3 regions of the Pseudofrankia sp. DC12 genome follow, and region 1 is predicted to be linked to each of the others. Evidence: riboswitches for the same ligand, from Rfam matches in the RefSeq annotation. Region 1 holds a riboswitch; each other region holds the start of a gene.

Evidence for each region. Region 1 has a riboswitch for cyclic di-AMP ahead of FRADC12_RS15575 (peptidoglycan-binding protein). Riboswitches for the same ligand answer to the same signal wherever they lie in the genome.
Region 2: another riboswitch for cyclic di-AMP. It lies ahead of FRADC12_RS12265 (transglycosylase family protein); the one in region 1 lies ahead of FRADC12_RS15575 (peptidoglycan-binding protein).
Region 3: another riboswitch for cyclic di-AMP. It lies ahead of FRADC12_RS15040 (C40 family peptidase); the one in region 1 lies ahead of FRADC12_RS15575 (peptidoglycan-binding protein).

The regions. Positions count from the first base shown of each region.
Region 1 is NZ_KQ031391.1:3,905,955-3,916,250, forward strand. Features, by position in the region: gene FRADC12_RS34365 (peptidylprolyl isomerase) at 86-1,348, opposite strand; gene FRADC12_RS15565 (hypothetical protein) at 1,828-2,601, opposite strand; gene FRADC12_RS15570 (DEAD/DEAH box helicase) at 2,842-5,418, shown strand; gene FRADC12_RS15575 (peptidoglycan-binding protein) at 5,688-6,371, opposite strand; cyclic di-AMP (ydaO/yuaA leader) riboswitch at 6,450-6,621, opposite strand; gene FRADC12_RS28445 (type 2 periplasmic-binding domain-containing protein) at 7,138-7,521, shown strand; gene FRADC12_RS15585 (response regulator) at 7,535-8,314, opposite strand; gene FRADC12_RS15590 (sensor histidine kinase) at 8,311-10,296, opposite strand, start outside.
Region 2 is NZ_KQ031391.1:3,081,908-3,092,203, reverse strand. Features, by position in the region: gene FRADC12_RS12265 (transglycosylase family protein) at 455-1,270, opposite strand; cyclic di-AMP (ydaO/yuaA leader) riboswitch at 1,310-1,495, opposite strand; gene fbaA (class II fructose-bisphosphate aldolase) at 2,303-3,334, opposite strand; gene FRADC12_RS12255 (DedA family protein) at 3,747-4,442, shown strand; gene FRADC12_RS12250 (NAD-dependent epimerase/dehydratase family protein) at 4,748-5,983, shown strand; gene FRADC12_RS12245 (GNAT family N-acetyltransferase) at 6,109-6,645, shown strand; gene FRADC12_RS12240 (nucleotidyltransferase domain-containing protein) at 7,055-8,110, shown strand; gene FRADC12_RS12235 (hypothetical protein) at 8,115-8,846, opposite strand; gene FRADC12_RS12230 (MMPL family transporter) at 8,983-10,296, opposite strand, start outside.
Region 3 is NZ_KQ031391.1:3,780,343-3,790,638, reverse strand. Features, by position in the region: gene FRADC12_RS15065 (TIGR03085 family metal-binding protein) at 68-724, shown strand; gene FRADC12_RS15060 (NUDIX hydrolase) at 742-1,326, shown strand; gene FRADC12_RS15055 (hemerythrin domain-containing protein) at 1,369-2,286, opposite strand; gene FRADC12_RS32305 (hypothetical protein) at 2,690-3,388, shown strand; gene FRADC12_RS34355 (hypothetical protein) at 3,376-4,479, shown strand; cyclic di-AMP (ydaO/yuaA leader) riboswitch at 5,013-5,187, shown strand; gene FRADC12_RS15040 (C40 family peptidase) at 5,267-6,259, shown strand; gene FRADC12_RS15035 (PHB depolymerase family esterase) at 6,971-7,609, opposite strand; gene FRADC12_RS15030 (type 1 glutamine amidotransferase) at 7,732-8,457, opposite strand; gene FRADC12_RS15025 (Mur ligase family protein) at 9,057-10,296, opposite strand, start outside.

The DNA of each region.
Region 1 (10,296 bases):
GGTCATGACCGGCAGTCAAGAAGGTCGCTGAGCCAGGCTGCCGGCGGTCCGGCCTCGGCGTCGCCGAGGCCGGACCGCCACCGGATCACTGGGTGATGGCGACCGAGGTGATCTCGGGCTTGCTGGCCGGGACGCCGTCGCCGGCCTCGCCCTCGACACCCGGGCTGGTGATCTTGTCCAGGATGTCCAGACCCTGGGTGATCTCGCCGAAGACCGTGTAGCCGCCGGCCAGCGCCTGAGCCCCGGCCTCGGTCGGGTCCGCGTAGCTGATGAAGAACTGGCTGCCGTTGGTGTCCGGGCCCGCGTTCGCCATCGCGAGGACGCCGCGGTTGTAGTTGACGCCGCTCGTGTTCTCGTTCTTGTAGGCGAACCCGGGGGTGCCGGCGCCCTGCGCGGTCGGGTCGCCGCACTGTAGGACGAAGATCATGGAGCTCGGCCCGTAGGTCTCGCGGTGGCAGGTCGTCTGGTCGTAGAACTTGTGCTGGGCGAGGTACTCCAGCGCATGCACCGTGCACGGAGCCTTCGCGGCGTCCAGCGTGGCGACCATCGTGCCGTAGTTGGTGTTGATCGTCATGGTCGCGGTCTTCGTGTCGACGCTCGGCCCGGCCGGCGGAAGCGTGACGTCACGCGCCGGCTGCTGGCCGTCCTCGGTGTAGACGCAGTCGCCGACCTTGGTGGACGCCAGTGGCTTGGTGGTCGGGGTCGGCAACGTCGACAGCGTGTCAGCGGAGCTGGACGAGCCGCCGGCCGCCTTCGAGATCAGGACCGCGCCGGTGATGAGCAGCGCCGCGGCCAGCAGGCCGAAGGCCGCGACCTTCACCTCGGGGGACAGCTGGCGACGGCGTGGCGTCCCGGCCGAGATGTCCTTCTGCCAGCTCGGCTTCGCGTCGTCTTCGTCGTCTTCGTCGTCTTCGTCGTCCTCGTCATCCTCGAAGTCGGCGGGGTCGGGCTCGTCGAAGTCCTCGGCGTCAGGGTTTTCGGGGGCGAGGTCCTTGGCGTCCAGGTCGTCCTCGTTCTCGGCGGCGAGGTCGTCGTCGCCGAGGTCCTTGGCGTCGGCGTCGGGGTCGTCGTCGTCCTGGCCGGCGTCGTCCTCGTCGTCGGTCGCGCCGGCACGCAGCGTCGGCCCGGTGGCCGCCCACGGCCCGGCGGCTGGGTCCCGCGGTGGCGGCAGCAGGCCAGCCCACCCACCCGGAGCAGCGTCGGCAGTGCCCACGCCCGGGATCATCGGGATTCCAGCGGCCGAAACTATGATCGGCGGCGCGGTGCTGGCCTTGGCCGCCGGCTCTGCCGGCGCACTCGACTCGGCGGGCCGCTCGTCCGGCCCGGCGGGGTCCTTCTCGTCCGGCATCAGTTGCTACCTCCCGGCGTCGCAGCCTAGCAACCCAACCTGTAGGACGGCCGGCTCCCTCCGCCGGAGCGAACACATCTGGTTACGGGCTGGCGACGACCGGATGGCGGCCGCGGGCTGCGGCGTGAGCGAGCGCAGCGAAAGCTGTGCCCGGTCGACGTAGTGGGCCGCGCCGCATGTGCCCCGGTCCGGAAGCGACGAGCGGCACAGGCCAGGTCGCGGAGTCCGAGGTGCTGTTGGCCTGGCCAGCGAGGTGGCAGCCGAGCGGACTGTCGCCGCGATCAGTGGCGACTCGCCGACATCGGCTCCGGGTCGGACCCGCCGGTCCGCGCCCGGCCGGCTCCGCCCCCCGCGGGTCTCGCCCTCGCGAGCGCGCCGAATTGGTGACATCAGCTCCGGGAGAGAAGACCCGCCGGGTGTGGAGGTGGAACCGGCCCACGGACCGAGCTGACCGGCGGCGCGAGTGGCCTCCCTGCCGGCTACACCGGCAGGGAGGCCACCGCGGAAAGGAGCGCGGAGGTGCTGGTCGAGTCAGACACCTCGGTCGTCACCGGTTCGCTCGGGGTCGTCGGCTCGGCGCTCGTCGGTTCGACGACCGGCAGCTTCGTCGTCGGAGCGGGCGCGTCACTGGTGGGAGGCAGCGGCTCCGTCGTGGTGCGCGGCGGAGTGGTCGGCGGCGGCGTCGTGCCTGGCGGCGTGGTGGCCGGCGTCGTCGGCACGATGGTTGGCGGGCTCGTCGTCGGCTGGCCTGGCGGGGACGGACGCGGCGGCGTCGGGTCCGTCGTCGGCTCGGTGGTCGGCGGGAACGTGGCCGCCGGAAGGATCGTGCCGACCGGGACCGTGGGCGTCGTCGGAGTGAGGCCAGGAGTCAGGGCCTTCGTCGAGCCGGGCTGCTTCTCCGACTTCGCGTCCGGGCGACCGCCCAAGGCCAGCGCGTGAAGTCCGACGGTATTCGGCGGCGGAGGCTCGACGCTCGCGTCGATGGTCGGCGCAACAGTTGCCGGAGCGGTATCGAACTGCAGTAGCGGGCCCAGGCTCCAGCTCGCCGTCGCCGCGTTCGGCCCGTCCGCGGCGCTGAGCGAGGCGGGCGCGCCGCTACCGTGCCTGGTCATCACCATGACGAAGACAATCAGCCCGGTCGGGACGATGACCATTACGGCGGCCACCAGCCGCCGCTCGAACGTCGACACCCGTCGGGCGCTCAGCCAGGCGACCACTGGGACGATCGCGAACAGAACGCAATAGATCAGCACCCTGAGCATTCCACGCCCCAAGCCGCCTTCGGCGATGTGATCCGCTCACAATACGACCGATGCACCCGATATGACCATCCCGCGACGGACATCTGACCGGTCATCCGGTGAAATATGGCCGCCGTAGGTCACCTCTATGGGACGATTTGGTAACAGCGTGTTGGTTGGTTGGACGTAGTTGTGCTGGTGGCGAGGGGCGCCGGGCGGCGGACCGAATTGTCAGGCACGATCGGAAGCACCATGACGCTTGCTGCCACCACCGACCTCGTTGACGCCCTGCCCCCCGGCGGGCTGCCCGCCGCGCGTCTGGATCCGCTCGGCGAGGACGCGATCTACGCGACGTTCGATGAGTGGGCGCGCGACCGCGGGCTGTCGCTCTACCCGCACCAGCAGGAGGCGCTCATCGAGATCGTCTCCGGGGCGAACGTCATCCTGGCCACCCCGACCGGGTCGGGTAAGAGCATGGTCGCCGCCGGCGCGCACTTCGCCGCGCTCGCGACCGGCCGGCGCACCTACTACACCGCGCCGATCAAGGCCCTGGTCTCGGAGAAGTTCTTCGCGCTGATCGAGATTTTCGGCGCCGAGAGCGTCGGCATGATCACCGGCGACGCCGGTGTCAACGAGCAGGCGCCCATCATCTGCTGCACGGCGGAGATCCTCGCGAACCTGGCGCTGCGCGCGGGCGCTGACGCCGATGTCGGCCAGGTCGTGATGGACGAGTTCCATTTCTATGCCGACCCGGGCCGCGGCTGGGCCTGGCAGGTGCCGCTTGTCGAACTGCCGCAGGCCCAGTTCGTGCTGATGTCGGCGACGCTCGGGGATGTCGCCCGGTTCGAGCGCGACCTGACCCGCCGCACCGGTAATCCGACCGCGGTCGTCCGCTCCGCGGACCGGCCGGTGCCGCTCTACTTCCAGTACGTCATGACGTCGCTGCAGGAGACCATCGAGGAACTCCTCTCCACACACCAGGCACCGGTCTACATCGTGCACTTCACCCAGGCCTCGGCGCTGGAACGTGCCCAGGCGCTGACCAGCATCAACGTCGCGACGAAAGTCGAGAAAGAGCAGATCGCGGCGGCGATCGGCGGCTTCCGGTTCAGCTCGGGGTTCGGCAAGACACTGTCCCGGCTCGTCCGCCACGGGATCGGGGTGCACCACGCCGGGATGCTGCCGAAATACCGCCGACTCGTCGAGGTGCTCGCCCAGGCCGGGCTGCTGAAAGTCATCTGCGGGACCGACACGCTGGGCGTCGGGATCAACGTGCCGATCCGCACGGTCATGTTCACGTCGCTGTCGAAGTACGACGGGACCCGCAACCGCATCCTGACCGCCCGGGAGTTCCACCAGATCGCCGGCCGGGCCGGCCGGGCCGGGTACGACACGGCCGGCTACGTCGTCGTGCAGGCGCCCGAGCACGTGATCGAGAACGAGAAGGCGCTGGCGAAGGCCGGTGACGACCCGAAGAAGCGCCGCAAGGTCGTCCGCAGGAAGCCGCCCGAGGGCCAGGTCGGCTGGGCGCAGCCGACCTACGAGCGGCTCATCTCCGCCGAGCCGGAGCCGCTGACGTCCCATTTCGTCGTCACCCATTCGATGCTGCTGAACGTCATCTCGCGGCCTGGCGACGCGTTCACCGCGATGCGCCACCTGCTCACGGACAACGACGAGGACCGGTCCGCGCAGCGCAGGCACATCCGGCGGGCGATCGCGATCTACCGTGCCCTGCTCGCGGCCGGCGTCGTGGAGAAGCTTGAGAAGCCGGACGCGACGGGGCGCACGATCCGGCTCACCGGCGACCTGCAGTTCGACTTCGCGCTGAACCAGCCGCTGTCGCCGTTCGCGCTCGGCGCGCTCGACCTGCTCGACCGGGAGGCGCCGGACTATCCGCTCGACGTTCTGTCCGTGATCGAGTCGATCCTGGACAACCCGCGGCAGGTGCTGTCGGCCCAGCAGTTCAAGGCGCGCGGCGAGGCGGTCGCGGCGATGAAGGCCGAGGGCCTGGACTACGACGACCGGATGGAGGCCTTGCAGGAGGTCACCCACCCGAAGCCGCTCGACGAGCTGCTGACCGCGGCGCTGGAGATCTACCGGCAGGGCGCACCCTGGGTCGACGACTATGAGCTGGCCCCGAAGTCGGTGGTCCGGGACATGTACGAGCGGGCGATGACGTTCGCCGAGTACATCAGCTTCTACGGTCTCGCCCGCTCGGAAGGGCTGCTGCTGCGCTATCTGGCCGACGCCTACAAGGCGCTGCGCCAGACCGTGCCCGACACGGCCCGTACCGAGGAACTGTCCGATCTGATCGAATGGCTCGGCGAGCTGGTCCGTCAGGTCGACTCCAGCCTGCTCGACGAGTGGGAGCGGCTGCGCAACCCGAACGCGGCCAACCTGGCCGAGGCGGCCGCCATCGAGCATGGTGATCGGCTCGGCGACAAACCACCGGCCGTCACCAGGAACGTCCGCGCCTTCCGGGTGCTCGTGCGGAACGCGATGTTCCGCAGGGTCGAGCTCGCGGCGCTGCGCCGCTGGTACGAGCTCGGCGAGCTCGACGGCGGGGCCGGATGGGACGCCGATGCCTGGGAGGACGCGCTCACGCCGTATTTCGTCGAGCATGATGAGATCGGTACCGGCGCCGATGCCCGCGGCCCGAAGATGCTCATCGTGGACACGGCGACGCAGCCCGGCGCTTGGCTGCTCCGCCAGATCTTCGACGATCCTGCCGGTGACCACGACTGGGGTATCAGCGCCGAGGTCGATCTCGCCGAGTCCGACGAGATCGGCGCCGCCGCCCTCACCGTCACCGCCATCGGCCAGCTCTGACGGCCCGGGCCAAGCCCACGCGGATGGTCAGGCCCGTCGGCCCGGCGTTGCTCCGTCGGAGTTTCCCGTGAAGCGGTGCCGGCCCGAGAATGGCGAACCGCCCCGGCCGTGACAGGAGGGTGGCCGGGGCGGTTCTGCTCCCACGCCTCGCGGGGACGGCGCGTGGGAGTGCTCTGGTAGTGCTCGGGCGCCGGCTGGCTGGGTCGCTCGCCCGCCGGCTGGGGGACCGGCCGCCAGCGCGTGACGGCCCGAGGTGGGCCTGGTCCGAACTAGCCGAACAGCGCTCCGTGGGTCTGCGGTCCGACGACACCGTCGGCCGGAAGGCCATGGCTGGCCTGGTAGGCGCGCACGACCCCGTCGGTCTGCGGGCCGAAGTAGCCGTCGACCGCGATCGTGTAGCCGAGGCCGGACAGCTTCGCCTGCAGCTGTCGGACCGCGTCCAGGTAGGAGCTGTGGTTCGCCGCCTGCGACAGGTACCAGGCGCTTGCCGGCACGGCGGGGGCCACCTTGGCCAGGGATACCGGTGCGGCCGAGACGGTTCCGCTGCCGACCGCGTTCGCGGCGGCGTAGCCACGTGACAGGTAGGAGCGGTACGCGCCGTTCGTGTAGGTGCTCCAGGCGCCCGGGCCGGAGCCCTTGCAGACCTGGGTCGCGGCCCAGGCGTTGGTCGCCGGGTCGTAGAGGTTGCGGCTGCCGACCCAGCTGCTGTGGGCCCACATGTTGATCTGCCAGAGGCCGCGGGAGTCCTCGATGCCGGTGGCGTGGGCGTAGGTGTTACCGCCGGACTCGGCGAGCGCGATCGCGACCCAGGTCGAGAGCGCGACACCGCGGCAGCTGTCGAGGCCGGCGCCGTGCGCGTAGGCGGCGATCTGCGCGTCGGAGATGATGCTGCTGCTGGCTGCGCTGGCGGGAGCGACGCCGGTGAAGATGGCGGCGCCGGCTGTGGCACTCATGACACCTGCGGCGACAATCGCGGAACCGCGGCGACGAGCATTGGACTTCTTGCGGTGACGGCCCTTGAGCATTCTGGAAGAATCTTTCCCGCACGCCTGTGGAGTTAGCTGTCGGGTTCGGGCCGGGAAGCCCGGTCAGCCATTCTTCCGATGACGCTCGGGAAATGGCTGGCTTAACCCCAAGGGCACGCGCTAGGCGCGGTCCCGGAGGAACCTGGTTCCCCCACTTCTGCCCTGGCGATCTCTAGGAGGGGGCACCGGAACGGGGGCAGAACTCGGCGTCCGAAACGGTGCTTTGTTGCGAGCGGAGCAACCGTAACCAACTACTCGACGTACCAACAAGCCGCTGACCTGGGCTTCTGTACGGCGGATCTGTCACGCTCCGTGCAATACCTTGGAGCCAGGTGTGTGCCAGCTGTGAGCTGTGACGAGGGTCACGGTGTTCTGCGCGAAAATGCGGGAACAGGGGGCTGTTGTTCTGCAAACCGTTGTCGCGCAATGGCTCCAGGCGGCCGCGATGGACAGGGAGGTCTTTCGCCGGCGCGGCCGGCCTGGTGCTGGGCGTGAGGTAGGCGCTCGTTACGCTCCGGTTGCTCAACCCTCGGTGGCGGCCGTTTGCGTCCCGTCGTGAGCGTGGTGGCCGCCACGTTGCGCGGCGATCACCGCCGAGGGGCCGACTTTTGGACGGTGTCCCTTTGCCGCGTGTCCGGAAGGGCGGGCGCACGCGCGGTGCACGCGAACCGATGATTGCGACGGATTCTTGAACGTGCCCTATGGTGCGGTGGCGGGGGTCGTCTTCTCGCTGGTGGTGAATCAGTCGACCGTGGTCCACGACCTCACCGTCGCCCAGGTCCGCCCCGGCGCGATCGGCTACGCCGAACGCGGGGCGGCGGCCACCTACGCGAAGGTCAACGAGGTCAGGCTCGGCGGCTGGGTGGCGGACCTGAGCACCGTCGAACGCGGCGACTACGCGTTCTGGGAGGTCGAGTACTTCTACACGTATGGCAACCCGGCCGGGGACAGCCTGCTGTCGGCCTTCCTCGAGTACACGACTCTCGACTCGGCGAAGAACCTGCTTCGCGCTGGCAGCTTCACTCGGTGCATCGACCACGCCAGGAACCTGATGACCACGCTGTGCGCCCAGCACTGACTGGATCCCTCGATCAGGGCTGGAAGCGGTAGCCCATGCCCGGATCAGTGAGCAGGTGCCGGGGACGGGCCGGGTCCTCCTCTAGCTTCTGCCGAAGGCGGTTCAGGTAGGTGCGCAGGTAGTGGGTCTCGGAACCGTAGTTGGCGCCCCAGACTTCGGTGAGCAGTTGGCGTTGGGAGACGAGCTTGCCCGGGTGGCTGAGGAGAACCTTGAGCAGGCCCCACTCGGTCTTCGTCAGATGGATCTCCTCCACTGACTCATTGGCGAAATCGTCCCCCTGGCCGTCTGCTGCCGCGCTGCCTGGTGGTTCGCCGTCGGTTGGCGCTGTCTTGCCGTTGGGGCTGGATACCGGCGCGGCTGCCCGTGTGACACGGTGGGCGGACAGATCGACGGTCACGCGGCCGAACTGGACGATGGGGCTCGCCGACTGCTCGCCGGTGCGGCGAGCGACCGCGCGCAGCCGCGCGAGCAGCTCGTCGATGCCGAACGGCTTGGTGATGTAGTCGTCGGCTCCGGCGTCCAGGGCGCCGACCTTGTCCCGACTGTCCGCGCGGCCCGACAGCACGACGATCGGCACCCGTGTCCAGCCACGCAGGCCGTGGATCACGTCGACGCCGTCCAGGTCGGGCAGGCCGAGATCGAGGATCACGATGTCGGGACGGGTCGCGGCGGCGGCGGCGAGCGCGGTGGCGCCGGTATCCGCGACGACCACGTCGTAGCCGCGTGCACGCAGATTGATCCGCATCGCCCGCAGGATCTGCGGCTCGTCGTCGACGATCAGAACCCGAGTCATCGCGGCCTTTCCGACGTCGTCATCTCGCCGGTTCCGCCGTTGTCGGCCGGAAGCTCGACGACCATCGTGAGGCCTCCTCCGGGGGTGTCCTCGGGGGTGAGGGTCCCGCCCATCGCCTCGGTGAGGCCGCGGGAGAGCGCGAGCCCGAGGCCGGTGCCGACCGTGTTGTCGCGGTCGCCGAGCCGCTGGAACGGCTGGAAGATCGCGTCGCGGTCCGTCTTGGGTACCCCGGGGCCGCGGTCGACGACGCGGATCTGCACCCGGTCACCGAGCGTGCTTGCGCTGACGAGCGGCGGCGACCCCGTCGGGGAGAAGCGAATCGCATTGGCGACCACGTTCGCGATCACGCGCTCCAGGAGGACCGGATCGGCGCGCATCGCCGGAACCTCCGGGTCCGCGCTGACCTGGATGCGCACTCCGGTCGCGTCCGGCCCCAGACAGTCAAGTGCGAGCGCCACGACGTCCTCGACGTGGACCGCCCGTGGAAATACGGACAACACCCCGGCCTGAAGACGACTCATGTCGAGCAGGTTCTCGACCAGCGTCGTGAGCCGGTCGAGTGACTCGTCGGCGGTAGCGACCAGTTCGGCCCGTTCTTCCGGTGACCACACCACATCCTCGGCCCGCAGGCCGGTGACAGCCGCCTTGGCCGCGGCCAACGGGGTACGCAGGTCGTGGCTGACCGCGGCCAGCAAGGCGGAACGGACCCGGTCCGCCTCGGCGAGTGGCTTCACGGAGGCGGCCTCCTGGGCCAGCCGGAGCCGTTCGGCGGCAGTCGCCGCCTGCGCGGCGAACCCGGCGAGAAGCCGACGGTCCGCCGCGGGCAGCGGCCGGCCGCGTAGAACCAGCGTGAACCGGCCGGCCGGCACCTCGACGTCGCCGTCAGAGGGGTGTTCGGATGGTTTCGGACCGACGTTGGCCACGACCTCCCACCGGTCCCGGCCTGGGCCGGGTGGCGGGCTCGGGACCCCGCCACCAGCGGTGCCGCCAGAGGTCCCGTTACCAGAGACGTCGCCGCCGGAGCTGGCTGTAAGCAGAGTTACCGACGTCATCCCGAACCCCTCACGGACCCGTTCGAGGATCGCCGGCAGTGGATGCTCGCTGCGCAGGACGGTGCCGGCGAGCGTCGCGAGGGCCTCCGCTTCGGCGCTGGCCCGGGCGGCCTGCACCGAACGGCGCCGGGCGAGGTCGACGACCCGGCTTACGGCGATGGCGACCGCGACGAACGCCGCGAGCGCGAACGCGTTGTTGCGGTCGTCGATCGTCCAGGTGTGCAGCGGCGGGGTGAAGTAGAAGTTCAACAGCAACGAGGCGGCGACCGCGGTCGCCAGCGCCGGCCAGATGCCGCCGACGAACGCCGCCACGACGACAACCAGCAGGTAGAGCAGGGTGTCCGAGGTCAGGTTGACCTCCGTGCGGCCCGAGGCCGCCAACACGGTGAGCAGCGCCAGAGCGGCGCCGGCGAGGGCGAACCCGGCGAGCTGCCGGCCAGCCGCCAGTGTCAGCGACGACGCGCGCCCTCGGCCGCGCCCAGCGCCGAACACCCAACTCGCACCCGTTTTCGGGACGTCCTCGGCTGATGGGCGCGATGGTCGTCCGCCGGCGCTGGACTCCTCGTGGGTGACGAGATGCACGTCGATCGAGCCGGAACGGGCGGTCGTCGTGACGCCGACGCCCCGGCTGACCAGCTGCGCGAACCGGCCACGCCGGCTCGCGCCCAGCACCAGCTGGGTGGCGTTCTCGGCCCGGGCGAAGTCCAGCAGCGCCTTCGGGACGTTGTCGCCGAGGACCAGGTGGTAGCTGCCGCCGAGGCTCTCCACGAGCGTGCGCTGCCGGGCCAGCGCCGCCGGGTCCGCACCGGTGACCAGGCCGTCCGGCCGGCTGACGTGCACGGCGAGCAGGTCGCTGCCTCCGGTGGAGCGGGCCGCGATCCGGGCCGCCCGGCGGATCAGCGTGTCGCCCTCCGGCCCGCCCGTGATCGC
Region 2 (10,296 bases), 820 kb from region 1:
CGTACATGCGGGTGGGGCAGGATTCGGCGTCCGCCCGCACGACTCGCCCAGGACAGACGAGTAGCTCCGGACTGTAGCGAGTCGGGCGTCAAGCCCGCAAACCGGGCTCCTCTTGACATCGGGAGCCGGCCGGGTCATGAGCCGTGAACCGGGGCCGTCCGTTGCGGCGGACGGCCCCGGTTCACGGATGGTCCGGCGACCCTGGCCGGAGCGGGAGCAGGGCTGTGGCCGCCCCGCCTCCGGCTGGCCGCCGGCTGGGTGGGGATCGGCCGGATCCCGGCCTGACGAAGGCCCACGACCGGTTGGGGGGCCGGTCGGGCGAGTGGGCTCCGCGCTGCCGGTGCCTCGGCCTCTGGCGCCGTGCCGGACCGGGCGGGGACCTCGCCGCCGGACCTCGGAGCGGGCAAGGGGCCGGCTGTCCGGGCCGGGTCAGGCGGGCGAGGGTGTACCGGGGCTAGGCGAAGGTCGCGGCCCAGGTCCGCGGGCCGACGACGCCGTCGACGGCCAGGCCCTTCGCGGCCTGCAGCTGCCGGGCCGCGGCCGCGGACACCGGGCCGTAGTGGCCGTCGGCGGCGAGCGGGTAGCCGATCGCGTTCATCCGCTCCTGCCAGTGGGCGACGTCGGCGCGGTACTGGCCGACGAGAGCCGTCGTGAACGGCAGCTGGGCCGTCGTCGACGTGATCGCCTGAGCGACGAGAGGAGTTCTGGCCGCCGACCGGGAGGCCTGGGGCACGTCGGACGCGCTGGCTCCCGGAGCGAGCTGGTCCGCGCCCATACCGCGGCCACAGAGCGGCCACTGGCCAAATCCAGAACGTTGCGCCAACCGCAGCGCGGCCTCGTCCTGAACCGCCGTTGGCGCGTCACTCGGCAGTCCTGAATATCCCAGGCTCGCCCAGGTCCCGGCCGAGAACTGGTACGCGCCGTAGTAACCGTTGCCGGTATTGACGGAATAGTTTCCGCCGGACTCGCACTGGCGAAGCTGCGCCCACGTTGAAGAGGCGCTGGCGGGTGTGGCCACGGCAATTGCGCCGCCTACTGCCGCCACGATTACCGGCACCGCGGCGATGCCTTGGCGTATCCGGCGGGTTGGGTGTGCCAATGCCCGTCGGGGATCCTTGCGGATCGGCGGGGCCGAACGGTGTGGCCGGTCTGTGCCATCGCCTCCGTGGGAGGGCGCCGGCCGGTGGTGCCTCGTGCTGGTGTCTCGCACGCTTGCGTTGCCGGCTGGTACGCGGCAGGCCTTCGACGGGGCGCAGTGCCCGCCGGACATGGGATGTCGGCCAGGGTTACGTGCTTCGGACATGGGTGATTGCCCTTTCCCCACGCCTGCGAGGTGAGCTGTCGGGTTCGGGCTGGGAAGAGAATGGCCCGGCCGAATGACGTGTCCTTTTGTGTCCTCGAAAGCGCCTGGAACGCGCGCTCTCGACGACTGCGGAAGTCAGTCGGCTTCACCCCTAGGACGCCCTGGTGGGCTGGGCCCAGGCGCGGCACTCATGTGGCCGCGCGGGCGGATGCCCGATTCTTCCAGGATCTCTGGGTACGGCGTCCGGAGTCGGTTCCCCCGTTCCTGCCACTGGGTTCAAAACACATCGGGGCGGGGGCAGGATTCGGCGTGCCGCCCGATGGGTGCCTGACCTGTCGCCTGGCACGGCGAAGACCATAACCACATTCCTCGGCGTGGCGACAAGCATTGAATAGGACACGTGAAAAAGGACACACCCGCGTGTCGGTGCTTGAGGCCGGTCTCTGGCGGTGTTAACGCGCGCGTACGCGCGCTCATCTATTCCTATCGGGGCTGCCAACGGTGTGTCGGCGCCCGGAGCGGAACATCGGGGACCTGCTGAATTCGTCCCGGAACGACCTGGATGGACCGGGATCGCGGGGCACCTCACAACTGCGTGGTCCGCTCGTCGCGCCGGGAAAACAAACCTACGACTCTGCCGCCCGACACGTCCGTTCGGCGCGCCGGTGGCCGAATTGCGATCCTGGGCACATCCGCACCGAACATCCCGGTCCGTACGGCAGGTAGTTGTCTGATTGCGCGCTGCTGAGCGGCGACCTGGCCGAACGACCCCGTCCGGCGGGCGCGTGGCTCGTTGGTGGTCCATCGCCGTGGCTCGCAGTGGTCTGGCCCGAGACTGTCAGTGAAGTGTCCTTAGACACATCGGGGCCGCCCCGAAGGGCGGCCCCGATGACGAAGGTCCGGCGCGGTGCCGAGCCGGCGGCCAGCCCGGTCCTGGCCGGGCCGTGGCGACGGGCTGGCCGGGCCGCGGTGGCGGTCTGGCCGGGCCGCGGTGGCGGGCTAGCCGATCGCGGTGCCGGCGGACCGGAGGTCCTCGCACGCCTGGAGCACGCGCTTGGCCATGTTGGCCTCGGCGGCCTTGCCCCAGGTGCGCGGGTCATAGGTCTTCTTGATGCCGACCTCACCGTCGACCTTCAGTACGCCGTCGTAGTTCTTCAGCATGTGGTCGGCGACCGGCCGGGTGAAGGCGTACTGGGCGTCGGTGTCCACATTCATCTTGACCACGCCGTAGTCGAGTGCCTCGCGGATCTCGGACAGGTCCGAGCCGGAACCGCCGTGGAAGACCAGATCGAACGGCTTCGCCTCGCCAGCCAGACCCAGCTTGCCGGCCACGTACTGCTGGCCGTCACGCAGGATCGCCGGGCGCAGCTTGACGTTGCCGGGCTTGTAGACGCCGTGGACGTTGCCGAAGGTGGCCGCCATCATGTAGCGCCCCTTCTCGCCGGTGCCGAGCACCTCGGCGGTGCGCCACATGTCCTCGGGGGTCGTGTAGAGCTTCTCGTCGATCGCGCCGACGACGCCGTCCTCCTCGCCGCCGACGACGCCGATCTCGAGCTCCAGGATGATGTTCGCGGCGTTGCAGTCCGCGAGCAGCTCCTCGGCGAGCTTGAGGTTCTCCTCCAGCGGCACGGCGGAGCCGTCCCACATGTGCGACTGGAACAGCGGGTCGCGGCCGGCCTTGACCCGTTCCCGCGAGATGGCGACGAGCGGGCGCATGTAGGTGTCGAGCTTGTCCGCCGGGCAGTGGTCGGTGTGCAGGGCGATCTGTACCGGATAGGCCTTCGCGACGTGGTGGGCGAACTCGGCCAGCGCCTCGGCGCCCAGCACCATGTTCTTGATCGTCGGCCCGGACAGGTACTCCGCACCACCCGTGGACACCTGGATGATGCCGTCGCTGCCGGCGTCGGCGAAGCCGCGAAGCGCCGCGTTGAGGGTCTGGGACGAGGTGACGTTGATGGCGGGGTAGGCGAAGGCACCCGCCTTCGCCCGGTCGAGCATCTCGGCGTAGACGTCTGGTGTGGCGATGGGCATCGAAAGCTCCTGTCAAAAGGCGTCGGGCCACCGAGGGGAACGGGCGCGGCAGGCACGCCGAGTGCGCGCCGTCCGCCCACCTGGCCGCGACAGGCCGGCGAAAAGGGCGTGAACCGGGACGAGGCCGTGCGCGCCGCGGGCAGGTGTTGCGCGAAGGGTATGACGTGCGGGCTGCCCGAGGGAGCCCGTTGCCACCCACATCGTGCGTGCCACTCCCGCGTAAGCCCGGAGCCCGGCGGGCGAGTCGCCAGCGGAATGCCGAACGTCGGCCGAAGGAGACATGTCGGCGGAGCCGCCGTGACATGTCGGCGGAGCCGCCGTGACATGTCGGCGGAGCCGAACGGGCATGTCAGTCGAGATGCTGGGGACGTCGCTGACGGTCGCCGGCGCATGGGGACGGCAGACTGAAGGTATGGATGTCCACCATCTATCCGGCCTGACCCTGTATCTCACCGTCTTCGCGATCGTGTTTGTCGAGAGCGGCGTGCCGATCGGGTTCTGGCTCCCGGGAGACGCGATGCTGTTCGCTACCGGGCTGATGGCGGCAGATCCCGCCCACCGGATCTCCTTGCCGGTCCTCGCGGCGGGGGTGACCGTGATGGCCATCGCGGGGGTCTGCCTCGGCTACGTCACCGGGCGCCGGCTCGGGCGCCCCTGGCTGGAGCGGCGGCACCTGAAGGTGCTCGGACGCACAGAGACCTTCTTCGACCGGTTCGGTCCGGTCACGCTGATCGCCGCCCGGTTCGTGCCGTGGGCACGCACCTTCGCCCCGATCCTGGCCGGCGCGGTCCGGATGCCGCCGGCCCGGTTCCTGGCCGCGGCCGCGGTGGGCGCGCTGATCTGGGGCACCGGCATCCCCGCGCTCGGGTACGCGGCGTCGTCCGTCCCCGGCCTCAAGGACGCGACCGGGTGGCTCGCGCCCGCGGTCGTCGTACTGTCTGTCGCCGCAGGCGTGCCCGGCGAGTTGCTGCGCCGCCGGGCCCGTCGGCGCGCCCGGGCGGCGGCCGACTTCGCCGTCACCGTGCCGGCCGACCCCGCTCCCTGGTCCGCCGGATCCGGGCCGGACGACTCGGCGGCGTTCGCCGGCAGCGAGCAGGGCCGGGCCTGACCGCTCCGGACGGTGCCATTGCGCGTCGCGCCAGCGGCGGCGCGGCTCGCCTGGATCGGCGCGCGGCTTCGGCCGGTCTCCGTCCGATCCGCCCTGGATTGGTGGATTACGGGCTGAGTCGGGTGACCGTGGTGCGCCGGGTGGTCGCCGTGGCGGAGATCGAGGTGTGCTGTGATGCTGCAAGCAGGAACGGGGGCTGCTTGCATGCGGAGACTGGTGTAGCCCGCGTGAGGGTGGGTCGGGCCGGTGCCCGGTCCGGGCCCGCGCGGCCTGGCGGCGCTGGCAGGTGATCAGGAGGGCTGACGTTGGCTCGGGTCGTGGTGACTGGCGCCGCGGGGTTCGTCGGCGGCGCGATCGTCCACGCCCTGCGCGGGCGCGGGGACGACGTCGTCGCGCTCGACGTGGCCCGCGGCCCCGGCGTGCACACCGCGGACGTGAGCCGGCCGGGGGATTGGGAGAAGGAGCTCGTCGGCGCCGATCTGGTGGTGCACGCGGCCGCCGTCGGGATGGGTGGGGTCGGTGAGCTGCCGCCGATCCGGGCCGGCCGGCCGGCCGGCGCGTCCCGGGTGCCGGCCGCCCAGATGCGCCAGGTGCTGCTCGGCGGTACGGCGACCGTTCTGGACGCCGCCGCCCGTGGCGGCGCCAGGCGGGTGATCCATCTCTCCTGCGTCTCCGCGCTCGGGCCCGACCTCGCCGACGGCGTCGACGAGACCGCGCCGGTGGGCCTGACCGGCGATCCGCGAGCCGACATGCTGGCCGCTGCCGAGCAGGCCGTGGGCGCCGCGACCGCGTCCGGGCTGCCCGCGACGATCCTGCGGCTGGGCGACGCCTACGGGCCGCGGGCCGGCCGGTGGACGGTCTGGCCGGTGCTGCTGCTGCGCGCGGGCCGGTTCGTCCTGCTCGACGGCGGCACCGGGTGGCTGAACCCCGTGCACATCGACGACGTCGTCGCCGCGGCGATCGCCGCCGCCGGCAGCGAGGCCGCCGTCGGCGAGGTGCTGCACGTGACCGGGCCCGCCCCGGCGACCGTCGCCGAGTTCGTCGGCTGTTACAGCCGGATGCTCGAGCTGCCAGTCCCGCGTTCGGTGCCGGCCCGGGTGTACGGCGCGCTGGACGACGCGGCGCACGCGGTCGGCCGGCTGCGCGGCCGGGTCGAGTCCCGTAGGGCGTCCGGCGAGTCCGAGCCGGCCCGCGGCGGCCGGCCCGGCTCCGGCGGCGAGACCGATCGGGCCGCCGTGCCGGCGGTGGGGGCGGCCGAGCACCCGGACGCGACGGGGCCGTCGACCGGGGCTGTCGCGCTCGGGCTGGTCCGCGGGATCGGAGCCCGGCTGGCGGCCGGGGTCGACCCGCACCAGCGGATGGACCTCGGCCCGCTTGCCGTCGCGGACGTCACGAGGACCGGCCGCCTGGCTGGCGACCGGATCACCGAGGCGACCGGCTGGCGGCCGCGCGTCGACCTCGCCGACGGGATGAGCCGGACCGAGACGTGGTTGCGCGACCGCGGCCTGCTCGGCGTCAACGAGCCGTCCCGGACGCGTTGACCGGCGCGCAGGGTCGACGGCTGTCCACACCTCTTTCTCTGCGGTGCCGCGCGGCCCTCTCCGCGGGCCTGCGCGACCGGATCGTCCGCCGATCGACCGGTCGGGTTCCGTGCTGACGGTGACTCATGGCTGACGACGGACCGACGTTGACCACGCCGCGGCTGCAGGCGCTACCGGTCACGCTGTGGAACGCGGGCTACGTGGCCGAGGAGCTGGCCCGCCAGGTGGCGCTGGCCTCCCGGCCGCTGCCGGGGCTCGGCGTCGGTGGCCTGTTCGCCGGCCCGGACGCGCGTGGGACGGCCGAGCCAGCGGCCCTGCGCCGCGAGCTTCGCCACCGGGCCAGCGCCGGTCGCTCGACACCCACCTGGGTGGTCCGCGACCACGACGGCGGCCCGGTGGGGTTGCTGGGCGCGGACGCCCAGGCCCGACGGGCCGCGGTCGCGGTCGTGATCGACGCGGCCGAGCGGCGGCGCGGCTACGGGGCCGAGATCATCCGTGCGCTGGCCAGCTGGCTGGAGAGCTCTCGCCTCGCGCTGGTGGAGACCCGGCTGCGTACCGACGACCTGGCTGCCGAGCGCCTCGCGCGGGCCACGTCCTTCGAGCCGACGCGGGTGGTGATCGTCGCTGGCTGGCGCGTCTGGTGCCGGCCGCCGCCGCGTTGACGGACAGCCACGACTCACCGAGGGTGACAGTTGGCCAGAGGGGTCCGTATCGGGCCCGCCGCCACTTAGCTAGAACAGAACGTTAGGTGCAATGCTGGTTCTGTCATACTCGCAGGTTGGCCCGCAGCCTTCGGGTGGCGCCTTTGGATGCGGGGCGTGCTGGCCGCTGCTAGGTTGTCGGGAGGCCGACACCGCTTGAGGCTCCGTTTCGACGCCGATGTGTATCTTCTGGTCGCCCGTAGGGTGCCCTGACTGTTCATTCGGTTACGGCTTGGGGCACCATGGGGAATGATGTCGCGGCGGGAGATGACACCCACCATCTCCGGTCCCGGTATCCGCGTCGGTTGGGGACCGGCGTGTGTCCGGGAGGGGAGCCCGACGGTCGGCGCGCTGCGCCGGGGAGGTGCACATGAGCGTCGATACCCCACGCCCGGTCTCGGCCGCGACGCCGCCTGCTGAGGTCACCTACGACCACCTGATCATCCCGCCGCACTGGCGGCGGCCCGAGGACTCGGTGGCCGGCGCCCCGAACCCGCTTTTCCCGTCGGTGGACGGCCCGGCGCACCCGGCGTCTGGCCCGTACCCGATGACGGGCCCGTTGCTCGTCGGCACGACGGCCCGCGCCTTCGTCAAGCTCGACGACATCATCCGGCTGTCCGCCGAGGACAAGGCCGTGATCGACGCGCGGCGCGACGAGGCCGAGCGGGCGCTGCGGGCGATCTTCCCGCCCCGGTGCGCCCTGCCGCTCGTCGGCGTCGCCACGATCGGCTCCGCCGGGCGCGACACGATGATCCGGCCGCTCGACGAGGTCGACATCTTCGCGGTGTTCAGCGCCGCGAACAGCGCCTGGAAGCGGTTCCGCTGGGACTCCCGCGACCTGCTGCTGTGCGTGCGGAACGCGATCGGTGGCGACCGGGTCCAGACGATCGGCACCCGCGGGCAGGCGCTGCGGGTCGTCTACGACACCCCGCCGGACGTCCACCTCGTCCCGGCCTTCGACCACCCGCGCGCGGGCTACGTGATGCCCGACCGGATCGGCGGCTGGCTGCCGACCCGGCCCGAGCGTCACGCCAGCTGGACCGAGGACCTCGGCCCCCGGGTGATCTCAGCGGTCCGGCTGCTGAAGGCGTGGAACCGGGTGTGCGGCAGCCGTCTGCGCTCGTTCCACATCGAGGCGCTGGCCGGGACGGTGCTGGCCGGCCGCGGCCTGAACCCCCGGCAGGCGCTGGCGACCGTGTTCCGGCACATGGACGAGGTCGGCCTCTCGATGACCGACCCCGCGGACGTCGGCGGCGACCTGTCGACCTACCTGCGGCCTGACGACCTCGGCGCACTCGGCGAGTCGGTCCGGATGGCCCGCGCCTACTCGGAGAAGGCCGTTGCCGCCGAGGGTGACGGCCGCCACGAGGAGGCCGTGGCCCTCTGGGCCACCATCTTCGGCCCCGAGTTCCCCACCTTCGGCTAACCCGTCACTGGCTCTTCAGCTTGGCGGCGAGCTGCGCGCTGACGGCCGAGACGAGGGTCTCGTCCGGGGGGCGGCTGGCCGAGAAGAAGGCCACCTCGTTCTCGACCCGGCCCGCGCCGAGGAAGACCACGTCGAGGTAGACGCTCGTCCTGACCCCGGACGAGGTGACCTGGCCGGTGTAGGCGACCCGGGCCAGTGCGCCCGCGGGAACCTGGGCGGTCCGCCAGGTGAGGCTCGCGATCGTGTCGTCCTGGCTGCCCCCCGAACCCGCGGACTGCCCCATCAGCTTCTTGATGCAGCCGTCCAGGCGCGGGTCCGTGAGTTCCTTGAGGTGGGCCGCTCGCTGGGCAGGTGTGACGATCTCCGCGTTGGAGTCCACCGAGGTGATCCGGTCCTGGCTCGTCAGCGTCGGCCCAGTCGCCACCGCCGAGGGTGCGCCGACGTTCTGGCCCATGCAGCCGTCGATGTCCAGGAAGATCGCTTTGTCGTGGCTGGTCGGGTCCCCGGCGCCGGCGGACGACTGGTCCACCGTGAAGGCGGCGGTCTCGGGACCCTGTGTGTAGACGTAGTCCATCGGGTCCAGCTTCGCCGCCGACACGCTGGCCTGGGACGGCGCCGTCGAGTCGGCCTTGGGGTCGTCCCCGGTCGAACAGCCGGCGAGCGCGGCCGAGACCGCCAGCGCGACGGCCGTCACGGTCGCGCGGGCCCTGCGGGAGGTGACGCGGGTTGACAGCATGATCAGTCGACAGTCCTTGTTCCGCGAGGGAATCCGGACGATCCGGACAGCTTGGACGACGACCATAGCGGTGTAGATAGTTCGCGTTCAACGAGCCTGTGCCGGGGTGCGTGGTTGTCGGTGCATCGATCCGGGCCTAGGGGACGTCCTCCGAGACGACGACTTCCGGCGTCACGAGGTCGATGGGCGGGGTCAGGGGCCGGCTCAGGCGGCTGGGCCACCACATGGTGCGGCCGAGGTCCAGGGCCAGCGCCGGCACCAGGACCGAGCGGACGACCAGCGTGTCCAGCAGCACCCCGAAGGCGACCAGGAAGCCGATCTCGGCGAGCTGCACCAGCGGGAAGATGAACAGCACCGAGAACGTCGCCGCCAGCACCACCCCGGCCGAAGTGATCACTCCGCCGGTGACGGCGAGGCCGCGCAGCACGCCGGTGCGGGCGTCGGTGTGCGTCGCCTCCTCGCGCACGCGCGTCATCAGGAAGATGTTGTAGTCGACGCCGAGCGCCACCAGGAAGATGAAGCCGAACAGTGGCAGCGACGGGTCGGCGCCGGCGAAATGGAAGACCCCTCGGAAAACCAGCGCCGACACCCCGAGCGATGCCAGGAACGACAGCACCACGGTGAGGATCAGCACCAGTGGCGCGACCGCCGCGCGCAGCAGCAGGCCGAGGATCACCAGCACGACGGCGAGCACCAGCGGGATGACGAGCCGCCGGTCGCGCATCGCGGCGCGGGCGATGTCGTGGTTCACCGCCGTCGTCCCGCCGACCAGCGCCTCGGCACCCGGCACGGCGCGGACCCTGGCCCGCAGCCGGTCGATCGTCGCGGCGGTCGCGGCGCTGTCCGGGTTGTCGCGCAGGACGACCAGGAACTGGGTGAGCCCTTCGCCGGTGCCGTCGACGACCGCGGTGGCGACCCCCGGAGTCGCGTTGATCGCCCGGCCGAGCTCGGCCGCCTTGTCGCTGGAGCCGATCACGAACGTGGGGGCGCTCGCGCCCGGTGGGAAGTGGGCCGCGATGCGCGCTTCGCCGGTGATCGAGTCGATCGGCTTGCGGAACGCCCCGCGGTCGGTGAGACCGATGTGGAACGTGACGATGCCGATCGTGAGGCCGGCGAGGACCGCGCTGGTGACGAGCCAGATCAGCCGGGGCCGGCGGGCGATCGTCAGCCCGGCCCGGGCCCAGGCGCCGACGACGTCCGGGCTGCCGGCGTCCTCGAGGCTCGTGGTGACGGCCGGCGCTGCGATCCGGGGGATGGCCGGCCAGAACAGCCGCCGGCCGCAGATCACCAGCAGCGCGGGGAGCAGCGTCCCCATGGTGACGAACGCCACGGCGATGCCGACCGCGCCGACCGGTCCGAGCCCACGGTCGGAGTTCAGCTCACCGAGCAGCAGGCACAGCAGGCTGAGGACGACGGTGCCGGCCGAGGCCAGGACCGCGGGGCCGGCGCG
Region 3 (10,296 bases), 130 kb from region 1:
GTAAAGCCCCGGCAAAGGAAATACGCAGACGACGCACGTGGCGGCACGGCGGATCTACAGTGCCCGCATGGGAAACGCGCGCGACGAACGGGCACTGCTCGCGGACGTCATCGAAGCCGCCGGGCCGGAGCACCCGACGCTGTGCGTGGGCTGGGACGCCTATGACCTCGTGGCACACCTGGTGACCCGGGAGCGGGTCCCCAAGGCCGGCCCGGGGCTGATCATCCCGAGACTGCACGGGATCACGGAGCGCGCCGAGAAGGCGACCCGGACGGCGCGCCCCTTCCCCGAGCTGCTGGCGATCTTCCGGTCAGGCCCACCGGCCTGGCAGCCGTCCCGGTTCCGCGCGCTTGACGACGCCACGAACCTGGTCGAGTTCTTCGTGCACGGCGAGGACGTCCGGCGCGCCGGGGCGCCCGAGGCGGTGCCGGCGCGGGAGGTCGGCCCCGAGCTGAGCGAGAAGCTGTGGGCGTCGGTCCGCCGGATGGCGCGCCTCTCCTACCGCCGAGCGGCCTTCGGCCTGGTGCTGGAACGCGCCGACAGCGCCGCCCCCTCTGGTCCCAGCCGCGTCGTCGCCCGCAAGGGCGAACCGGCCGTGACGCTGAGAGGCCCGGCCGCGGAGCTGCTGCTCTACGGGTTCGGCCGGCGGTCCGCCGCCCAGGTCGAGGTCACGGGTGACCCGGGCCTCATCGCGACACTGGAAAAGACGCCACTCGGCCTGTAGCTGGCAGGCTGGGTCCCGTGGACACCTCGCGCGAGGACCTGCCGACGACGCCGGAACCTTCGCCGGCCGCTCCAGCGGTGCTCGACCTGGACCCGCCAGCCGAGGACCCGGAGTGGCCCGAGGACGTGACCGCCCGGGTGGCCGGCCGGGTGGTGCTGCTCGACCCCTCCGACGCGTTCCTGCTGATCCGCGCGCACGACCCGTTCCTGGCCGAGTCGCCGACCTGGTGGCACGTGCCAGGCGGTGGCCTCGACCCCGGCGAGAGCCCCGAGCAGGGCGCGATCCGGGAGATCGCCGAGGAGGTCGGCATCCGGCTCACCGACGTCGGTCCCGTCGCCGGAACCCGGGTCTCGCGCTTCCAGTTCGCCGGGCGGCACTACGTCCAGACGGAGTCCTTCTTCGTGGTGCGGCTCCCCGAGCGGGTCGACGTCGACGCCACGGCCTGGACGGACCTGGAGCGCAGGTCAACCCTCGGCTGGCGCTGGTGGACCGTCGAGGAGGTGCGCGCCACCGCCGAGACCGTCTATCCCCGCCGGCTGACGACCTTGGTCAGCGGCTGGCTCGGGCACGGCCCCGGTGCCGGGCCGATCGACCTGACCTGACCGGGCGCCGCCCGGCGGGCGTCGCGGCGCCGCCCTGAGCGCTCAGCCAGGCCGCTGGCCGCCACGGTCCTGGCGCGCTGGCCCGGCGCCCGCCTTGTCCTTGCTGGCAAGCCCGCCCGTCCTCGGCGGCTGGCCCAGCAGCCAGGCCCCCCACGGGCCGACCCGACCCGGCTCTCGGACCGGAGCCCAGGGCAGCTCGCGGGCGTCCATGGTGTCCAGCAGCTCGTCGAACCGGCCCAGCACGCCGAATCCCAGCGTGCCGGCGAACGGCCCCCGCGCGAACAGGTACGGATGCGGCCGGCTGGGCGCACGCGGCAGCAGCCGCTCGTACTCGGCGACCAGCCGGTCCTGTCGCCAGGAGGGGGCCGCCTCGTCGTACTCGCGCAGCAGCTCCTCCTCGACCTGGCCATGGTCGGAGATCGCGGCCACGAAACGGCGGCGTAGCTCGTCGGTCGCGTTTCCCCGACCGTGCGTGTCCCCCTGCGCGACCTGCTGCACGCCGCGCATGGTCAGCACCATCTCGTGGGCGTCCGCGCGCAGCCGGGCGATGGTGCCCTCGGTGTGCGGCAGCACCCGAGCCACCTCCGGATAGACGAGCCGGTCCATGGTCGCGAGGTGCTGGCACATCGCCGCCACGGCCGCGTCGCCCGCGTGGTGGATCTGGCGCGGATCGGCGTCGCTCGGCGCCCCGTCGGCGACCCACGCGGCGAGCCGGGTGGCGTCCCGGTGGACCGGGCCGACCAGACCGGCCAGCCCGTCCTGGGTCAGCGGCGGGCCCGAGGCCCGCGGACCCGGCGCCGCGGACCCGTCGTCCGCCCAGCCTCCGTCCAGCGGCGCGCCGGCCGCGGCGGGATCGGACCGGGGGGTGGTGGCCCGAGGCCGATGGGATGTCCGCTTCGCCAGCCGGCTGGTCAGCCGCTTCGTGGCCGCCGCCGGCTTCGTCAGCGTCCTGTAGCGCATGTGCACCTCCTGGGCGCGGCGCCCGCTTCACCTGGGGCGGGAGCGCGGCCATGACAGCCTGGGTAGCCACGACCTGACTCGATCGGCCGCGAACCGACCGAACGCCGAACAGGGGTTTCCTGCCCGCTCACGACGCCGGTATGGCCACCAGCCAGCACATCGACGTGATGCGACGGAAAGTAACGACTAGGACGCTATCCGGCTGGCTGTGAGACACTGATCCACAACCCTGTCGCAGGAAACATTCGACACGCGTTGTAGCCGCAAGCAGGATGGCCTAAATTTCTACGCTGCGGAGGATACCGGCTACCCTTCCGACATGCCTGGCACCGCTGCCCCGGGGTCCCCGCCGGGCTGGAGGAGCCGATCCGACCGGTCGACGCCGCCGGACGGCTCGGCCGTCATGGTGCGGCCAGCCAGCCCGGCGGCCGACGCGACCGCCAAGCCCGCGGACACGGCCGGCGGCCGGCGTCGTAGTCCCGACAACAGCACCGAGGCCGCGGTCGCGCGTGCCCGCGGCCAGCTGGGGCACCTGCGCCAGCAGTTCCTCCAGGGGCGGCTTCCGCCGCTGGGCCACCTCATCGTCCGGCACCGGCTGGCGATTCCGGGCGGATCAGAGGCGCCCTGGGTGCTCACCCGGTCCTGGCGGGTCCGGGCCTGGCTGGAAGGACGTTGCCTCAACGACGCGGTGCACCCGTCGCTCGCCCACATCCGAATGGGCCGGGCGGTGGTCGTCGACGCCGACCAGGTCGTCGACTGGGCGATCGTCGACGCGTTCGGCTCGATCATCGACGGCGGCTGGAGCCGGGACCTGCGCTGGGCGCCGCCACCACCGGAGCACCGAACCATCGACGCGCAGGCCACCGCTGCCTGGCAGAGCACCGCCCACCGGCCCTCCGCGGGCCACAGACCCGCTCACCGCCGGCCCGGCGGCCGTCGAACCGCGAGACACCGACCTGTCGCTCTGACCGGACCGCCCACCCCACATCGGTGCTGGAATCATCACTTTCCGTCCTGGCTACGCTCACAGGCTAGCGAGACGGTGTATCTGCCCGCACTTCCGCGCGGTCTGGGCTACCGTTACGAACCGTGTCGGATGTGACCGGCCCGCACAGCCTCACTGGACCGGAACGGGCAGTTGACAGCGCCTACATCCATGTCACCGTGCCCGATGGCACCGTCGACACGCCGCCTGGTGCTGCCCCGGACGCCCTCTGCGACGACGATCCCGCCTTCGGCGGCGCGGGCCCGGCGATCGGGCCTCGGCAGGCGTCGACCTCCAAAGGCCTCGGCCCCGGCGATGCCTCGCCACCCGCCGGTTTCGCCGTGAGAGACGAGGCCGGGTTCGCGGCAGGAGACAGGGCCGGTCTCGCGGTGAGGGACGAGGCGGGGTTCGCGGCACGCGACGAGGGCGCCGTCCCGGCCCGGGACGGCGCAGGGTTCGCGGTCGAGCAGGGCGTCGCGGTCGAGCACGGGTTCGCGGCCACGGACGGGTTCGCGGTCGAGCATGGCTTCGGTCCGGGTGACGCGTTCGCCGGGCCGGACGGCCACCAGCCCGAGAGCACGGCTGGCGCCGCGGCCGGATACGACCCCGTCGGACCGCCGGCCAGCGCCGGCCCGACGCCACCATCCTTCGCCGACTACTTCGGAGCCCTTATCCCGACCAGACCGCACCCGCTCGAGCAGGTGCCCGGCACGCCACCCCCTGGAGCGGAGCCGCCCTTCCCCCCGGGCCCGTACATCCCGGCGGTGCTGCAGTCCTCAACGGAACCGCAGGACCCGCTCGAGCAGAGGACCCCACCCGGCGGCTGGGAGGAGCAACGCTTCCCCGGGATCGGCCGGGGCGACATGCTGGAGCTCGCTGGCCGCCTCGAGCAGCTCGACCAGCTGCTGGACCGGCTGGAGGAGGCCAAGCGCCAGGCCGCCGACGCGAGCGAGCACCTGGTGCTCACCCGGCGCTGGCAAGAGGAGACGGTCCGCACCATCCAGGAGGAGCGCGCCCGGATGCGCCAGCGCCAGCACGCGCTCGACGAGCTCGCCGACCGGGCCAGAGCGGCGGTCGAGGCGATGCAGGCGATGCATCGGACGCTCCCCCGCGAGGTGCTGGAGCTGGCGATCGAGCTGCAGGTGCTCGACCGCGCCGGTTTCCTCACCCGGCGCGCCCCGCGCCAGCAGCCGGACGATCTGCCTTAGCGGCAACAAGGAGTCAGCCAAGGTGCGAGCCGCGCCCGGGCCATCGACGGTCGGTCGCCGGTCCGGCTGCGCTGGGCGACCAAGCCCGGCCATCCGTAGCGATTTAAGGACTTTCGTCCTTACGTTTGAGTCCTAGGGCCTTGCGCGGCAACCACATTTAGAGGGGTGCGCGTCTAGCCCTATAGGCCTACCCGGCATAGGGGGTGCACCTGTCACCACCTCCTCGAGGCCGGCTACGGAAAGTGTTCGCCCTGTGGCCTCTCGGGCCGATCATGACATCTTCGCGTAGTGTCGAGATTACCGGTAGTACCGACCATGGCGACCGCAAGGCCCGCTACCCAGGCAGACGGCACCACCAATAGCCGTCCGCGACCAGGGCAGTGACAGAGCGCCAAGCCGCCCGTGAACCGACGTTTCGTGAAAGACCAGACGTATCGGCGGTACCTGCGTTTACCGTCATCATCCACGTGGACTAGTCTTCTCCACGACGTCAGCCCAACCACCGGACCGAACGCCGAATCCTGCCCGCGGTCCCGGTGTCCCCTCCGAGTCGTCACCACGGGCAGGAGCGGGGGAACCACCCGTGCAAGACCGGCCGGCGTGAAAACGCTGGCCTTGGGGTGAAGCCCTTCGCGCGCCAGTCGCGCGGGGGCCGGGCAGCCCAGCCCGAACCCGACAGCTCACCTCGTAGGCGTACGGGAAGGACCAGCGAGACTTGTCTGCGCCCTCCGTTTGGGATACCGACGCCCGGCTCACTACCAGCCGAGGCCGTCACCGCGGCCTCTCCGTGGTCGCAAAGGCGAAGGGCCGGACCGCGGTTGCCGCGGCCACCACCGGCGCCATCGCGGTATCCGGCATCGCTCTTGCCGGCTGTTCCCCAGCCGCGGACCACGCAAACGACGCCTTCACCGGTGACGGCACCACCACGACCGGACTGAACCTCGCGAGCGCCCTCGGCGCCGGGGGGAGCAGCGGCAGCACGATGGTCCACCCGGTGAGCCTCGCCTCGACGCTCGCGTCCGCGGACGGCGGCACCGCGTCCGACCTGGCCGCCCCGACGCTTGCCTCCAAGGCCGACGTCGACCTGCACATCACGAACCCGAACGTGAACGTCTACGCGGACCAGGCGGTCGAGGTCGGCTTCCAGCTGACCAACAAGGACACCAACCAGCCGCTGGCCAACCAGCTGGTCAAGGTCCAGGTGAAGCTCCCTACGGGGTTCGCCACGTTCCTGCACCTGACGACGAACGGCAGCGGGTACACCTCGTACACCGCACGGGTCCTCACCACCACCCAGATCACAGCGGTGTTCGACGGCACCGACGCACTGCAGTCCGCCGTCTCGGACAACGTCGGCACGCTGAACGTCATGGCGAAGCCCGCCGTCTCGGCATCCCGGGGCATCACGGTCAACGCGCCGACGAATGGCGACCTGGGTTCGAAGGCCGTCTACCTGGCCTCGCTCCAGGCCGGTAAGCCCTACGTCTACGGGGCCAACGGGCCGGACTCGTTCGACTGCTCCAGCCTCGTCCAGTACGTCTACAGGCAGCTCGGCCGCAACCTGCCCCGGACGGCGGAAGCCCAGTACGAGGCCACGATCCACGTCGACCCGGCTCACAAGGAGATCGGCGACCTGATCTTCTTCGGGTCTCCGGGAAACATCTACCACATGGGCATCTACGCCGGCGACGGGAAGATGTGGGCAGCTCCGCACAGCGGTGACGTCGTCAAGCTCGAGGCTATCTACAGCACGACCTACTACGTCGGGCGCGTCCTGTAAGGACCTGGCCGCCGTCGGGCGGCCTGGTCGGCCGGTCCTCCGGCCGACGGCGCCAACCGGCGAGGTAGCCCGGCCCGATCGGCGACGGCCGATCGGGCTTGGCGAGCCCTACGTGGAATCACCCGTCGCGGTGGCCGGCCCTGCGGAAATCCGCGCGGCCACCCGGCGGGCGACTGGCCGTCCCACCCCGGGCTTGTCCCGGCGAGCTCCCCCAGACCAGTGTGTCGCGGCCTGACTCCGCGCGGAGCGTGCCCTGAGGGATCTCCCGCTGTCCGAAGCCGGGCAAGGGGATCCCGTCACGGCTCGGCCTCCCTCGGCCGGGCCGGGATCCACTCTGCGGACTTTGTGACCACCGGCTCGCCGGGGTCCGCCCTGGCGTCCGACCACTGTCTCCACCAGCGTGGCCCAGCCCCTTGCCACGCCCACAGCTCGTCCGTCGGCGCCAACGAGGGCTTCCCCCTCCCGCCCTCGATCTGACGCCCCCGGACGAACCGCCGGCCGATCCCCCTCGGCCCGGCGGCGGCCCGGCCGGTCCCCCCCGGATCCGGGCCAACCAGGCGGCGCCGCCCTTGCCGGGTCTTCCCCCCACCTGGCGGGGGCGGCGCCAGCCGACTCCTCGGCCGAGACCAGGCCCGCCGTCCGCCCTGCCGAGACCCCCCGCCCGGTGGGGCGGACGGCTTTCCGCCGCTCAGCAGCGGCGATCCCGGGCGCTCAGCGCCTCTTGTTCGAGGAGAAGGTCCACAACCGTGCGGACGCGTTCTTGTCCAGGGTGGCGACGCGTTCCCGGTCGGTCGGGACCTCGGTGTCGCAGTTCGGGCCCGGGTCGGGGTCGAACTGGCCGACGACACCGACCGCCGCGAACTGGGACGGGTTGGCGCAGGCCAGGGCGAGCGCCAGCCGTGCTCCCTCGCCCAGGCCCCAGATGTAGACGCGGCTCGCGTCGACCGATGTCCAGTCCTTGGACATGTAAGTGACGACGTCCTTCAGGTACTGGGCGTCGGCGCCGTTCGGGTCGACCTGCCACTGGCTCGCGACCGGCTCCGGGTAGACGAGCGCGAAGTGCTTGCGGTCCGCCAGCGTCGAGGCACCACTGTCCGTCTCGAACACCTTGGTCTTGGTGTTGTCGTCCGACAGGACGAGCACCAGCGGCACCTTGCTCTTCGACTTCTCCTTGGCGTGGATCAGCACCAGGCGCCCCTTGGACGCGTACTGGTCCGGGATCGCCTTCTCCTTCGTCTTCGCCGATCCGTTGCCGTGGGCGACGGTCCAGAGCACAGCGATCACGACGACAGCGATCACGGCTGTCTTGCTGTTCTTCTTCCACCACGCGGAGAGCGGATTCGCGGCCACGCCACCAAAGGAATCACACTAGGCACCGCCATGGCGCCGGTTTACACCACCAGCGTGGCCCCGGCCGTGCCTCCGTGTCATGAGGATGCCCACGTCACTGCCGGCCGAGGCCAGATCCTCGCTCAGGCGATCTCCAGGGCGCGCAGGCGCGCGGCACGCAGGGCGTCGACCTCGGGCGGCCCGGGCAGCGGCGGCAGCTCGCCGTGCACCCAGGACAGCAGCAGATCGGCGACAGCGGGGTTCTGCGCCAGCAGCGGGCCGTGCAGGTAGGTCCCGAGCACCGTGCCGTGGACCATCCCGTCGGTGCCCGCCGGGATGCCATTGCCCAGACCAACCCGGACCGTGCCGAACGGGACCCCACGCGCCCCCGGCAATGGCCTGGTCCGCCCACCGTGGTTCTCGTAGCCAAGCACGGTCGGCAGCCGCAGCGACGGGTCCGGCTCCACAACGATGTCGCCGACGGCCCGGGGCGGCACGGGAGCGTCCGGCGCCTCGAACGAGCGGCGAGTCTCGATGCCGAGCAGCCCGAGACCGTCGTAGATCTTCCCTCCGGCCGGGAAGGTCGTGCCGATCACCTGGTAGCCGGCGCAGACGGCGAGCACCGCCGCACCACCGCCGACGGCCCGGGCGATCGCGTTGTTGCGCCGCAGGCCCTCGGCCGCGAGCGTCTGCGGCTCGTCCTCGCCGCCACCCAACAGGTAGATGTCGCAGCCGGCCGGCACCGGCTCGCCGGCCGGCACACTGACGACCTCGGCCGCCATCCCGCGCCAGCGCAGCCGCTGGACGAGCACCGTCGCGTTGCCGCCGTCGCCGTACGTCCCGAGCAGCTCCGGGTAGATCAGCGCGATCCGGGTGGTCGACTCGCGGCTGCGAACCTGCCCACCCTGCGCGGAGAACTGCCCGGGCGACCCGTCCGCGACCGAGTCCTGGCGCCGCGCCGGCAGCCGGGCGGCGTCCGGCTGCGACCGGGCCGGCGGTGGCTCGAACAGGTGCGCGGCGGGGAGCTGAGGCGGCGCGTACCGCCGTGGCGGTCCGGCCGGCGGGACGCCTTGATCCTCCGGGTAGGTCGCTGGGGGGTTCACCTGGGCCTGGTAACGCGGCTCGGGTGGGTAAGACGAGCCGGGCGGAATCGCCCGGGCGGGCGACGACCCGGCCGGCGGCGGAAGCTCGCGCCGGGCTGGGACGCCGCGGACTGGCAGTCCCCGGGTCGAGTACGGCCCCGGCGGTAGCTCGTCCGGGTGCTGGTAGATCGGCCGGGCGTGCTCGAACGGGTCGGCGGCCGGCGCCGGCTGGCCGTACGGGCCTCTGCCTGGCGGGCCGTAACCCGGCTCAGGCTCGTAGCCGGGGTGCTCGCGGGCCCGCCGCTCGCGGCCGGGCTGGTCGGGCTCGCGGTGCTCGTCGTCCGGGCGCCGATTACGCGACCCGCGCGGCTCCGGCTGAAAAAGGCTCACCAGGCACCGCCTGGGGCGGGCGCCGCCGGCTCGGCGGGCGGGCGCGGCGCGGGCGTGGTCCGCACGAGCAGGTCACGGAAGGCGGTGTAGTTCGCGACGACGTCCAGCCGGGCGTCGCCGGCCGCGTCGGCGGCCTCTTCCGCGCTCGGGTGCACCGTGTGCCGGACGCCGGCGTAGGCCAGCCGGACGCTCATGTCTTCCTTCCGATCCCCGGTGACGAGAACCGGGCGGCCGGCCAGCCGCTCGAACGGCACGTCCCAGATCCAGGACGGGTCACGCCCGTCGGCGGTCTGTGAGTTGAAGTCGACGATCAGGCTGCGCGGCGGAGCGGAGTTGATCAGCTCCATCATCTCGACCCAGCCCGCCGGGTTCTTGGCCAGCAGCATCCGGGCCCGCGTTCCGGCCGAACCGAGCAGCACATCCTGATAGCGGCCCTGGACGTCCCCGAGGTCGGCCATCGCGGCCAGCGCGTCCTCGACGGGCACGCCGAACTCGCGGGCCGCCGCGGCCGCCATCGCCGCGTTGCCGAGGTTGACCCGGCCAGGCAGGCCGATCGACGCCCTGATCGTGTGGCCGAACCACATGATCTCGCCGGGACCGGTCACCGCGACGATCGGCTCCGGGCGCGCCAGCCCGCATTCCGACCACCAGCCGGACTCGTTGCGATGCAGCAGCCGCGCGCACTGCGGGCAGACCATCGCGTCCGCGGTCCAGTTCTGCCCGACCGAGACCCAGACCTGCTTCGACCAGGTCGCCGCCGCCCAGGTGACGAGCGGGTCGTCGACATTGGCGACGACCGTGCAGTCACCGAGCTCCGCGCCGAGCTCACGCCAGATCGCGGCGATCCGGCGGGTCTCGTTCGAGCGGTCCAGCTGGTCCCGGCTGATGTTGAGCAGCGCGACCACGCGGGGCCGGACCTGGCGGGCCACCTTGGGCAGCCAGATCTCGTCCACCTCGAGCGCGGCCGCCGCGTCGTAGGGCGGGCGGGCCAGCGCCGCGAGCACGCCCGGGGCCATGTTCGCGCCGCCGCTGTTCGACTTCACCGGGCCGAGCGTGCCCAGCGCCCTGGCGAGCAGGCGGGTGGTCGTGGTCTTGCCGTTGGTGGCGGACACACAGGCGACCGGCCTGCCGCTGCCGACCTCTTCGAGTGCGTGCGGCGAGACCTGCAGGGCGAGCTTGCCGCCGATCATCTCGCCGGATCCCTTGCCCAGCCGGCGGGAAGCCTCGGACGCCAGC